One region of the Bacillus sp. D48C genome, then DNA from elsewhere that is predicted to be linked to it. Evidence: predicted binding sites of a transcription regulator. Region 1 holds the regulator's gene; each other region holds the start of a gene.

The links. Region 1 encodes LexA, which represses DNA repair genes until DNA is damaged. Its sites were predicted from a motif close to CGAACATATGTTCG; they were not measured.
Region 2: a site for LexA is predicted at 1,470-1,483, ahead of uvrB (excinuclease ABC subunit B). Genes of this name have one in related genera too.
Region 3: a site for LexA is predicted at 1,318-1,331, ahead of recA (recombinase RecA). Genes of this name have one in related genera too.
Region 4: a site for LexA is predicted at 1,401-1,414, ahead of addB (helicase-exonuclease AddAB subunit AddB). Genes of this name have one in related genera too.

The regions. Positions count from the first base shown of each region.
Region 1 covers NZ_JBKFAQ010000006.1:16,384-19,658, reverse strand. Annotated here, with positions in the region: gene ACLBXA_RS16185 (bifunctional metallophosphatase/5'-nucleotidase) at 1-423, shown strand, start outside; gene ACLBXA_RS16180 (DUF896 domain-containing protein) at 463-702, opposite strand; gene ACLBXA_RS16175 (YneB family resolvase-like protein) at 748-1,404, opposite strand; gene lexA (transcriptional repressor LexA) at 1,546-2,166, shown strand; gene ACLBXA_RS16165 (DUF4097 family beta strand repeat-containing protein) at 2,257-3,060, opposite strand; gene ACLBXA_RS16160 (DUF1700 domain-containing protein) at 3,061-3,275, opposite strand, start outside.
Region 2 covers NZ_JBKFAQ010000003.1:350,603-353,877, reverse strand. Annotated here, with positions in the region: gene uvrB (excinuclease ABC subunit B) at 1-1,398, opposite strand, end outside; gene ACLBXA_RS10580 (DUF4362 domain-containing protein) at 1,549-1,980, opposite strand; gene ACLBXA_RS10575 (hypothetical protein) at 2,025-2,645, opposite strand; gene ACLBXA_RS10570 (MerR family transcriptional regulator) at 2,642-3,275, opposite strand, start outside.
Region 3 covers NZ_JBKFAQ010000008.1:182,972-186,246, reverse strand. Annotated here, with positions in the region: gene recA (recombinase RecA) at 216-1,247, opposite strand; gene ACLBXA_RS19815 (competence/damage-inducible protein A) at 1,392-2,630, opposite strand; gene pgsA (CDP-diacylglycerol--glycerol-3-phosphate 3-phosphatidyltransferase) at 2,651-3,229, opposite strand.
Region 4 covers NZ_JBKFAQ010000004.1:45,090-48,364, reverse strand. Annotated here, with positions in the region: gene ACLBXA_RS12055 (TVP38/TMEM64 family protein) at 111-704, shown strand; gene lepB (signal peptidase I) at 761-1,324, shown strand; gene addB (helicase-exonuclease AddAB subunit AddB) at 1,440-3,275, shown strand, end outside.

The DNA.
Region 1 (3,275 bases):
ACATTAAAAGTAATTAGAATAACTGGAGCAGATATAAAAGATGCTCTTGAACTCTCTGCTTCTTATTTCACATTAAAAACAGATGGATCCATCATCGTAAGCCCTACCTACATAGAACCAAAGCCACAACATTATAATTATGATATGTGGGAAGGGATTTCATATGTATTAAACATTTCAAAACCAATTGGTGAAAGAGTAGAATCTTTACAGCATAAAAGTGCTCCTCTTAATATGAATGACGAATATGACGTTGTAATGAATAATTATCGTGCAAGTGGCGGGGGAAATTTCTTTATGTTTCAAAACAAACCGATAGTAAAAGATATACCCACTGATATGTCTGAACTTATCGCTAATTATATATTGGAACATAGAACGATAGAAGCAACCGTTAATAACAACTGGAAAGTTATTAAATAAGGATTTTTACAAATAAAAAAGATGGGCTTCGCCCATCTTTTAATTTAATTTTGCATTATCTTGCTTTTTTAAAGCTTTTAATTTCGTCGGTGTAACATCTGTACCTTCTTCGTTAACAACTTTAATACCTTTAAGTTCGTTTAACATATTTTGACGAAATCCTTTTAAATATTGTTCACGTAGCGATTGACGCTCACGTTGCTCTTCTTCAGTTAAACCTTCAGCTTTTGCTTTTTTCGCTAAGAAGTTAATGCGTTCAACGAGTTCGTGATTAATCATCTCGAATCCCCCTTCTAATCAAAACTGATTATTATCATACAATAGTTACTCTTCTTTATCAAGCAATTGCTTCGTATACTCTACATATCTACGATGTACAGTCGCCTTTGAAACATTATGACCAAATCCACGTAGTGTTGCTGCAATTTCTTCAAACGTGAGTTCACTTTTTCGCAAACGTACAATTTCCTCAATTGGCACTTCTTTTTTCTCTCTTCCTACACTTAAATGACGATTTTTTAAATTATTTTCTGGACGATAACCTTTTTCTACTGCACGTTGCATACCTCGTTTAATTTTCAAGTTATGAATCTTCCTTTGATATTCTTCAACAATACCAATAATATCTAATACCATCGAATCAGAATCCGACAATTGTAATTCACCATTATGTGTATGTGTATATACTTTTATGCCTTCTTTATGTAAACAATGCATTAATGCAATCTTCGCATTCCCTCTACCAAGGCGCGTTTCATCTTGTATAAGTAACACATCAATTTGTTCGTCCCGAATTGTATCTAACACCTCTAATATACCGTCACGTTCAATTGTATACCCACTAGCCTGCTCTTCAATCACCTTAGTAACATTCATTTGATAGCGCTCAGCTAAATGCAATAATTCATCTTTTTGACGTAATAATGATGTTTCTTGCGCTTCTTTCGTTGTACTCACACGTGCATAAATAATTGCATTCATTTTGAACCCCTCTTTCTCCCTATCATTTCCCTATAGTGTAACATAAATCTGCCATTTGTTCGAACTTATGTTTGTAGAATGTTTTTTCACATGTTATACTTATTAATAAGAAAAATGAAAGAAAACGAGGTGTTAGAAAACATGGAAAAGTTAACGAAACGCCAGCAAGACATTCTCGACTTTATTAAGCTAAAAGTACAAGAAAAAGGATATCCACCTTCCGTACGTGAAATTGGTCAAGCAGTCGGCCTCGCTTCTAGTTCTACAGTGCACGGACATTTATCACGATTAGAAGAAAAAGGATACATTCGACGCGATCCAACAAAACCACGTGCCATTGAAATTTTAGGCGAAGACCGAATGGATACGGAAACACAATCTGTTATTCAAGTTCCAATTGTCGGAAAAGTTACTGCTGGTTTACCAATTACAGCGGTCGAAAGCGTAGAGGAACATTTCCCACTTCCAGCTAGCATTGTTTCCGGAGCAGACCAAGTGTTCATGTTACGTATTTCTGGAGATAGTATGATTGAAGCTGGTATTTTCGATGGAGATTTAGTTGTTGTTCGCCAACAACAGTCTGCATATAATGGTGAAATTGTAGTCGCTTTAACAGAAGATAACGAAGCAACTGTTAAACGTTTCTATAAAGAAAAAGACCATTTCCGTCTACAACCAGAAAACTCTTCATTAGAACCTATCATTTTAAAACAAGTGTCAGTTATCGGGAAAGTAATTGGCGTATATCGTGATTTACATTAAAAATAACAAAAAGAAGATAATTACCTTATTTATATACGGTAATTATCTTCTTTTTGTATTTTGATAGATTTCCATGCACTCTATTTCTTATTAACGAGTTTCAATCGTGACATCTCCAGCAGCCGTTTTACCGCTAATCTTTTTACTACCATTTCCAATTGTTACGTTATTATTTTCTTCATTAAAAATTGTTACATCTCCGGCAGCACTTTGCCCAGTAATTACCGCATCTTGTGGTTTTTCCGATAAAGTAATATCTATATCTCCCGCAGTTGAACTTGCTTCTAGATTATACTTAGAATCATGATCTTGAATATTTATTTCCCCACTTGTTGTTTTTGCAGTCACTTTCCCTATTACTTTTTTAAAGTTCACCTCACCAGCTTTTGTAGATCCCTCCACATTCTTAGACGTTACTTGTTTCAGCTCTACTTCTCCAGCAAGTGTTCTAACACTTACACTATCACTTTTCACATCACTCATTTCGATTTGTCCAGCAGATGAATTTACTTTTACATCTTGATAAGAGCGTTCGGGCACAAGGAGAGTCAATTTAGACGTTTGGAACCTAAAATCGTAAAAAGAAAAATCAAATGAAGCACCTTTTTCTCTTTCCCCAATAATTTTTAATGTGTCACCATCTTCTGCAATACGAATCACTTGTTTACGTACATCTCCTGATTGCTTTACATAAAAAGAAGAGTCAGGAGATTTTTGGATAACAATATCTCCGGCATCTAACTTAACTTCTATATTTTTTAATGTTTCGTTTTTAATTACATCTTCTTTATCGCCTTTTTCAGCAGTTTGTACTGCTTTTTCATATGTTTGGGAAATTCCTATTACTCCAATAATGATACAAGCGATAGCGATTAAAAATAGTTTTTTCATCATTTACTCTCCTTTTATCATTTTGAAGTTCCATATTACGTATCGTACACACAATCTCTTAAACCACTTTGTACTATAAAAAGCGATAATACATAACAACAAACCTACTCCAACAAACGTTATACTAACGAAAAGATCCAACCATATAAAAGTACCCATAAATACTTTTCCAATAACGAAAAATGGTGTTACTACACTAGCAATACCACCAATCCAAA
Region 2 (3,275 bases), on a different contig from region 1:
TTTTAAGTAATCCGTTAAATCCTCTGACATTTTCTTCGTTAAAGTCGTAATTAGTACACGTTCATTTTTTGCAATACGATCTTGAATTTCTCCTAATAGATCGTCAATTTGACCTTCAATAGGTCGTATATCGATTGGTGGATCTAAAAGCCCTGTTGGACGAATAATTTGTTCTATTACTTCTGGTGACTGCTCTAACTCATACGGTCCTGGCGTCGCCGAAACGTAAATAACTTGATTTGTTTTCTCCTCAAACTCATCAAACATGAGCGGTCTATTATCTAAAGCTGACGGCAGACGGAATCCATGATCCACAAGCACTTGCTTACGTGCTTGGTCCCCGTTATACATCGCTCTTACTTGTGGCACTGATACGTGCGACTCATCCATAACAATTAAGAAATCTTTCGGGAAATAATCTAATAACGTATACGGCGTTGCACCCGCTGGACGAAGTGTTAAATGACGGGAATAGTTTTCAATCCCTGAACAAAAGCCCATCTCGCGCATCATTTCTAAATCATAACGTGTACGTTGCTCTATACGCTGTGCTTCTAGCAACTTACCGTTATCATTTAATTCCTTTAAACGCTCTTCTAATTCTTTTTCGATATTTTCAATAGCGACCTTCATTTTCTCTTCACGTGTAACGAAGTGAGATGCTGGGAAGATTGCTACATGATCACGTTCTGCTAATACTTCACCTGTTAACGCATTTACTTCACGAATACGATCAATTTCATCGCCGAAAAATTCAATCCGAATACAATGCTCATCAAGTGATGCTGGGAAGATTTCAACTACATCTCCGCGCACACGGAATGTACCACGCTTGAAATCAATATCATTACGTCCATACTGTACATCAACAAGTTCACGAAGCAATTGATTGCGGTCCTTCTCCATACCAACTCGAAGTGACACAACTAACTCGCGGTATTCTTCAGGAGAACCTAAACCATATATACACGATACACTCGCAACGATAATTACATCGTCCCGTTCAAATAATGCAGACGTTGCCGAGTGACGCAATTTATCAATTTCATCATTAATCTGCGCGTCCTTTTCAATAAACGTATCTGTTTGTGGTACATACGCTTCTGGCTGATAATAATCGTAATAACTAACAAAATATTCAACTGCATTATTCGGGAAAAAGTCTTTTAGCTCACTATATAACTGACCTGCTAATGTTTTATTGTGAGCCATGACAAGTGTTGGCTTTTGCACTTCTTTAATGACATTTGAAATCGTAAATGTCTTACCCGTTCCTGTCGCTCCAAGCAACACTTGCTTTTTCTTTCCACTATTAATTCCCTCTACAAGCTTCTCTATAGCTACCGGCTGATCACCTTGCGGGGAATACGCTGAGACAATTTCAAATTGACGTTCCAAGAAAATCCGACCTCCTCATAAAAATCTGTATTATTATTTTACCACGAATACCTATAAAAAACCTAAAAAAACGAACAGATATTCGGTAAAGTTTTCGACAATATACACATAGAAAAAGGAAGGAGTAAATACTTCCTTCCTCTACTAACTCTATTTTTTAGGTACATATACTAAGTCATATCCATTGCGCCCATTTTCATTCACACAGTCTATTAACCTATAAGCCGTTTGCGATTCACGCTGCTCTTTAACAATCCTTTTACAGCTATCTTTATATAACCTTTTATCCTCACCAGCAAATTTGTCTTGTCTACTATCTAACACATAAAGGATATCTTTCCCACTATGCTCTAACGTTTGAAAAACCGGGTCACCTTCATCGGTATACTGTACAATTCTTATTTCATCAACTTTCCCTTGTTCCACATTCCAAACGAACTGCTCGAATTTATCTAGATTGGAAATCCTGGTTCCCTTTACAATGACATCATTCTTCTTGTTAATTGTAGTGTTAGATGGTGCACATGCTACTAAACTAAAGAGAAATAGACATATAAAACTGATTCTTTTTCCTATTGTCATCCTCTCCTATAAAAATTATTTGTATACCCAAAAGCTACTTTCAACTATGAAAGTAGCTTTTCTTTTCCTTTCTCCTTCTTCGGAAAAATCACATATGAAAATGAAATCGCTGTATCAACTAAAAATATAATTGCCCACACTTGGCTCACGCGACTTGCAGCTTTATTTAAAACGATTCCCGATTCTAACCAATTACCCCATTGTTCAAACGAAATAAATCCATACGCAAAGAAAAAGAATATGTGCACACCAACGAATAAAACAAGATGTAATACCCAATTTTTTATTTCCTGCTTCGCATAGGCCATACCTGTTAATTCTACGTGCTCTTCCATAATTGGCGCTGGTTCATTACGCCATTTCGCAACTAGCTTTTGCGCAAATATATCCAGCTTCTTCAAATCCTTTTTCCCGTAGAAAACTGCATACAATAAAATAATTACAGTAATGATTTGAAAATTAGAGAACTTTCCTGTTTGATAATAGTCCACTACCCCTAATGTTAAAATAAACACTTCATTTACGAGGAGTACAATCCCCATAATAAAGCTCGCCTTTTTCAAACGGAATCCGTAACGGAGTAAAAAGAAACCGATAGCTGATAACCAAAATACAATTTCTGCCCCAATTAAAAAATACCAACGATATTCTGCGAGTATACTCATTTATCCTTCTCCTTTTCATCATAAATACGAAAAGCTTCATCCATATATATTAAAAGTTCTTCTTCAATTGGATACATGCTCATTTTCTGTGAATCTTCCTTCGATTTTCTAACTTCCCATAACTTATCTAAAAATGCTTCGTCACCATTAGCCATTTCTAAACACTTCTGCATTAATTTTTTCGTTGCCCCTTGTACCTCATCATTAGCAGCTTCTTTACCTTCCTTCATAAAAGTACGGAATTGCTTTAATAAATCTACCCATTCTAAAACATTCGGATCTTCTTCACTCATATTCGGCAAATTGTGAAGCAACTTTTGTTCTTCCTTTGAAAACACTTCATTTTGGAATATTTCACGTATACGAGGAGACTGTTTCGAAAGCTGAATAAGTTCAAACATAACTTTCCAATCAAGATCTCCCTCCACATCTACCGAATAAACAACAGCTTGTAAAACACGCTCCATTCGATTAAATTTCTTTTGTTCTTCCTGTACAAACCGAAGTTGTTTTTCAAGAGAATCCTTTAAGTTAAGCTCACCTTTTACTAACATATTCGCAGCCTCTTTTAATGAAAATCCCATTTCCTTTAAAAATAAAATTTGTTGCAGCCTTATTACGTCAACTTCA
Region 3 (3,275 bases), on a different contig from region 1:
TTTACCTTCAGTCCTTAATGTTATCTGAATTTGAAAAATTGATAGCATACTATCCTGGAAAACCTTAGTAAATACCATTTTATTCCCTTAAAACGTATGAATATTCCTCTTTACACATCCCATTTGAGTCAAAAAAATATTTTAACCACTACGATAGATACCCCTTTAATAGAAGGTAAAAAAATAAAAGACACGGGACCCGTGTCTTTTATTTTTTAATCTTGAAGAGTTGCATCTTCCGTGTCTTCCACACCAGAATCTTCACCAATTCCGTGATGATCACGAACAAAGAAGGCAATTTCCTCTCTTAAGTCCGTATTCTCTTTTAAGAATTGCTTCGAATTTTCACGACCTTGTCCTAAACGTTCTTCATTATAAGAATACCAAGCACCGCTCTTTTGAACGATATCAAGCTCAGAAGCCATATCCAAGATTTCACCCTCTCTTGAAATACCTTCTCCGTACATAATATCAACTTCAGCAACACGGAATGGTGGCGCTACTTTATTTTTCACTACTTTTACTTTTGTTTTATTACCAACGATGTCGTTACCTTGCTTTAATTGCTCCGCACGACGCACTTCAAGACGGACAGTTGAATAGAATTTCAACGCACGACCACCTGGAGTTGTTTCTGGGTTTCCGAACATAACCCCAACTTTTTCACGAATTTGGTTAATAAAGATTGCAATTGTTTTTGATTTGTTGATTGCTCCTGAAAGCTTACGAAGTGCTTGTGACATTAAACGTGCTTGTAAACCTACGTGTGAGTCACCCATGTCGCCTTCAATCTCTGCTTTCGGTACAAGAGCTGCTACAGAGTCAATTACGATAATGTCAACCGCACCACTTCGTACAAGAGCTTCCGCGATTTCTAATCCTTGCTCCCCTGTATCAGGCTGTGATAATAGTAATTCATCTATGTTAACGCCTAATTTTTGTGCATATACAGGATCCATTGCGTGCTCCGCATCGATGAATGCTGCTTGTCCACCTTGACGTTGTACTTCTGCAATTGCATGTAATGAAACTGTCGTTTTACCTGAACTTTCAGGTCCGTAAATTTCGATAATACGGCCACGTGGGTATCCGCCTACCCCTAATGCCACATCAAGTGCTAAAGAACCACTTGAAATTGTAGAAATTCTACGTTCCGCTTGTTCTCCTAATTTCATAATTGAACCTTTACCAAATTGCTTCTCTATTTGTTTTAACGCCATATCTAATGCCGCTTGACGATCACTCATTCAAAATTCCTCCTTAACTGAATTGCTAATCTTATTATACCTATTTTCAATTCAATTTGCCAACAAAAATCGAACATTTATTCGATTTTTTTATTTTCCATTACATAAATACGTAATTTAACTATAAAAAAAGCTAGAAGAAACTTATATCTCTTCTAGCTTTTTATATAAATGATAAAATCCATATTTTGTCGAGCGTTCTCTAATTTGTTGACGACTTCCACTTAAATTAAGAGGAAAAACTGCAGTTTGTTCACCTTTAATCGCCAATCCAACAAATACTGTTCCTGGCTCTTTCTGTTCTGAAGCATCTGGCCCTGCTACCCCAGTGAAACTAATTCCGATATCCGCTTTTAATAAATCCTTAACATTTTCAGCAAGATAATGAGCACATTCTTTACTAACTGCACCATCAGTATGCAACACTTCTTCAGGCACACGCAATACATGTTGCTTCACATCATTATGATAACAAATGACACCGCCTTTAAATACAGAAGAAACACCAGCATTTTCAGTTACTTGATTTCCAAAAAGACCACCTGTTAAACTTTCTGCACATGCTAAAGTTAACCCTTTTCTCTTCAATAACTCGATTGCCTTATAATGCAAAAATTCTTGGTCATATCCGTAGAAAAATTCTCCTACCCTTTCTAAAATCAAATCTTCCACATGTTGAATTAGTTTCTCCGCTTCGCTAACATTTTGATGCTTAGCGGTTAAACGTAATGTCACTTCTCCATCATTTGCTAGCGGGGCGATTGTTGGGTTTGTTTGTCCATCAATTAAATCTTGAACTTTCACCTCTAATTGGGACTCCCCGATACCGAAGAAACGAAGCACACGGGAATAAATGTTTTCTCCTGTTGTAAAATTACGTAAAAAAGGCTCCACGTAACTTACATACATTGGTTTCATTTCTTTTGGCGGCCCTGGTAATAAAATATAAACTTTTCCGTTCTTATTTACCCCCATACCAGGCGCCATACCGTGGTCATTTGCAAATACTGTTGCTCCATTTAAGACGAGCGCTTGCTTTTTATTATTCTCCGTAAATTCACGGCCTGTACGCTTAAAGTAATTACTTATTAAGGCTAATGCCTTTTCATCATACACAAGCGCTTCATCTAAACTAGCCGCTATCGTTTCTTTCGTTAAATCATCTTTTGTCGGTCCTAATCCACCTGTAAAAATAAGTATATCAGCACGTTCTTCCGCAGCTTCAATCGCCTTTTGCAGTCGCTTATTATTATCACCAACAACAGTATGATAGTACACGTTAATTCCAATTGAAGCTAACTTTTCAGATAAAAACTGGGCATTTGTATTTGCAATTTGTCCAAGTAATAATTCAGTTCCAACCGCAATAATCTCAGCATTCATCCTAATTCCCCCATAAACTTCTATTTTGAGTTTACAAAAGCAGCTCTATTTTTCCAGAAATAATCCCATCCTGAAATAACAGTAAAGATTAATGCAATCCATATGAAGATATCAGCAACTGGAATATGGATTAAATTTAAAGGTACATCGTGTAATAAATATGCTGCAATCGCAATAATTTGTGTCCATGTCTTAATTTTCCCTAGCTGATTTGCCGCAACTACTTCCCCTGTTCCAGCAAGTACAAGACGTAAACCTGTTACAGCAAACTCACGACTGATAATTACAATAACAATCCAAGCCGGTACATATTGCATCTCTACCAATGTAATAAGTGCTGCTGAAACAAGTAATTTATCAGCTAATGGGTCAAGAAACTTTCCTAAATTCGTTACAAGATTATACTTTCTTGCGTAATGTCCATCAATCCAATCTGTAGCTGAAGCAATGATAAAGATAAGTGCCCCTACTAAATGTTGAATTGGCAAATCAACATCACCAATTTTGTATGAACCCCAATCAAAGGGCGCTAACATAATTACCATAAAAATTGGAATTAAGAAGATTCTAGATATTGTAATTTTATTTGGTAAATTCACAGCTATTCCTCCATCATATCAAAAACATTTGTTCATCGAAAAAAAA
Region 4 (3,275 bases), on a different contig from region 1:
TATGGAAACTTTAATAAATACATCTCCATATGTCGTATCTACCATTTCCTCTTTCATATAAGCAATGATACAGTAGGGATAGTATTTAGAGTAAAGGGGTAAAGTGTAGAATGGATTTTCAGACAATCAAAGAGTATTTTTCACCAGAAAATATGGATCATATTGTTGAGAGTTATAAAGCGTTCGGACCACTTCTTGGTATTGGTTTACCGATGATAGAGGCGTTGATTCCAGCATTACCGCTTATTGTATTTGTACTGGCGAATGCTGTTGCATTTGGCTTTTGGCTCGGTTTTCTTTATTCATGGCTTGGATCAGTAATGGGTGCATTACTTGTCTTTTTCATCATCCGCCATTTTGGTCGCAGTCGTTTCTTTTCGTTTGTAAATAAGCATGAGAGAGTAAGAAAAGCAATGGGGTGGATTGAAAGGAAAGGATTCGCACCGATTTTTGTTATATTTTGTTTTCCGTTTACACCGTCAGCGCTAATAAATGTTGTCGCTGGTTTATCACGAATTAGTGTAAAACAGTTTGGGCTAGCGTTAGCATTCGGAAAACTTGTGATGATTTTTATTTTAACGTATATCGGTCATGATTTAATGTCATTTATTCATAATCCGGTGAAATCAGTCATTGTAGCGATTGGTATTTTTATTTTATGGTATGTCGGTAAGAAAATTGAAGTAAAGTTAGAACTACATTAAGAATAGTCTTCTTTGTAAAGGAAAGCTTCAGTATTAAAGGATAAGGGGAGAAGCGGATGAAGAAAACTTTGAAAAAAGAAGGCATAGAGTGGATACGAACAATTTTAATTGGTGTATTATTAGCTGTATTTTTTCGAACGTTTTTCTTCTCAACGTATGTTGTAGAGGGGAAGTCAATGATGCCGACATTGCAAGATGGTAATATGCTCGTTGTAAATAAGGTGAGTTATCAAGTTGGGGACTTGAACAGATTTGACGTTGTGGTGTTTCATGCGAATAAAAAAGAGGACTATGTAAAGCGAATTATCGGTTTACCTGGAGATCATATTGAATATAAGCATGATAAGTTATATATAAATGGACAATTTATTGATGAGCCGTATCTAGAGAAATATAAGAAAGAGATAAATGGAAGGCAACTAACAGGCGACTTTAAATTAGAAGAGTTAACGAAAGAAAAGCTGGTGCCACCCGGGTTTATTTTTGTAGTAGGTGATAACCGGCTCGGGAGCTGGGATAGTAGACACTTTGGCTTTGTAAAAGCTGATACAGTCGTCGGTAAAGTTGATTTGCGATATTGGCCAATTCAAGAGGTGCAAACGAATTTTTCAAAAGGTTGATATAATAGATAGAAGTATAGAAAAGACAAACAACTCAGTTTGTCTTTTTTCGTGTACTATAATACAATTATAGTAGCAAACTAACGTTCGTTATGTAAGTGAAAGGTGGGGTTACATGTCACTTCGATTTGTGATTGGTAGAGCGGGAAGTGGAAAAAGTACACTTTGTTTACGCGAAGTGCAAGAAGAGTTAAAACAACGCCCGAGAGGGAAAACAATATTATATCTTGTGCCAGAACAGATGACATTCCAGACGCAGCAGGCGTTAATTGGAAGTGAGGATGTAAGAGGTTCTATTCGGGCACAAGTTTTTAGTTTTTCACGATTAGCGTGGAAGGTACTACAAGAAGTTGGCGGAGCGAGTCGTCTTCATATTGATGAAGCGGGTGTACATATGTTACTCCGTAAAATTGTAGAGTCTCGTAAAGATGGATTATCGGTGTTCCAAAAAGCAGCGGAGCAAAACGGTTTCTTTGAACATCTTGGCAGTATGATTGCAGAGTTTAAACGTTACAATGTAACGCCATCTAACGTATATGAAATGTGGCAACAATTGGATGCGCATAGTAGCAGTGCCGAACAAAAGTTACTAGCGAATAAAGTGTATGATGTACAGCTATTATACGATGATTTTGAACGTGCTTTAATTGGAAAATATTTAGATTCAGAAGACTACCTGCAATTGCTAGTGGAAAAGCTTCCGCAGTCTGAATATGTAAATGGTGCGGAAATTTATATAGATGGATTTCATTCATTCTCCCCGCAAGAGTTAGAGATTGTAAGACAGCTTATGATTTGCGGAGCGAGAGTTACGATCACGTTAACGATAGATGAAAAAACGTTAGCACAGCCAGTAAATGAACTCGATTTATTTTATGAAACGACGTTAACGTATGAAAAAATCAAACAAGTAGCGCGTGAAGAGAAAATAGAAATTGAAAAAACAATTCCACTTATGGAACAGCCGCGTTTTCATTCTCCGGCATTAGCGCATTTAGAAGCTCATTATGAAGCGCGTCCGAATGAAAAATTTAACGGTCAAGCGAGTGTAACGATTAGCACAGCTGCGAATTTACGAGCGGAGGTAGAAGGTGTTGCTCGTGAAATTCGTAAACTTGTTGCGAATGAAAAATATCGTTACCGAGATATTGCAGTGCTTCTTCGTAATGGGGAAAGTTATTACGATGTGATGCGCACGTTATTTACAGATTACAATATCCCGCACTTCATCGATGAAAAGCGTCCGATGTCACACCACCCATTAGTAGAATGTATTCGTTCTGCACTCGAGATTATTAGTGGGAATTGGCGTTATGATGCGGTGTTCCGCTGCGTGAAAACAGAGCTTTTATATCCATTAGACGTAAGAAAAGAAACGATGCGTGAAGAAATGGATGAATTTGAAAATTACTGTTTAGCGTACGGTGTACAAGGAAAGAGGTGGACTTCAGAGGATCCATGGATGTATCGCCGTTATCGTTCTCTTGATGATACGAACGGGATGATTACAGACAGTGAACGTGAAATGGAAGAGAAAATAAATATGTTACGTGACGTTGTAAGAACACCTGTTATTCGCATGCAAAAAAGGTTAAAGCGTGCAGGAACAGTTATGCAAATGTGTGAAGCAGTTTACTTATTTTTAGAAGAACTGGATGTTCCGAAGAAGCTAGAAGAATTACGTATACGTGCAGAAGAAAGTGGAGATTTCTTATTTGCGACAGATCATGAACAAGTATGGGAAGAAGTAATGAGTCTTCTTGATACATTTGTAGAGATGCTTGGTGAAGAGAAAATGTCTCTTTCTATGTTTACGGACGTTATGTCGACAGGTCTTGAGGCACTTCAATTTGCTAACATTCCGCCGTCATTAGACCAAGTGTTAATTGCTAATATTGATCACTCCAGGTTATCTGACGTGAAAGCAACGTTTATTATAGGTGTAAATGAG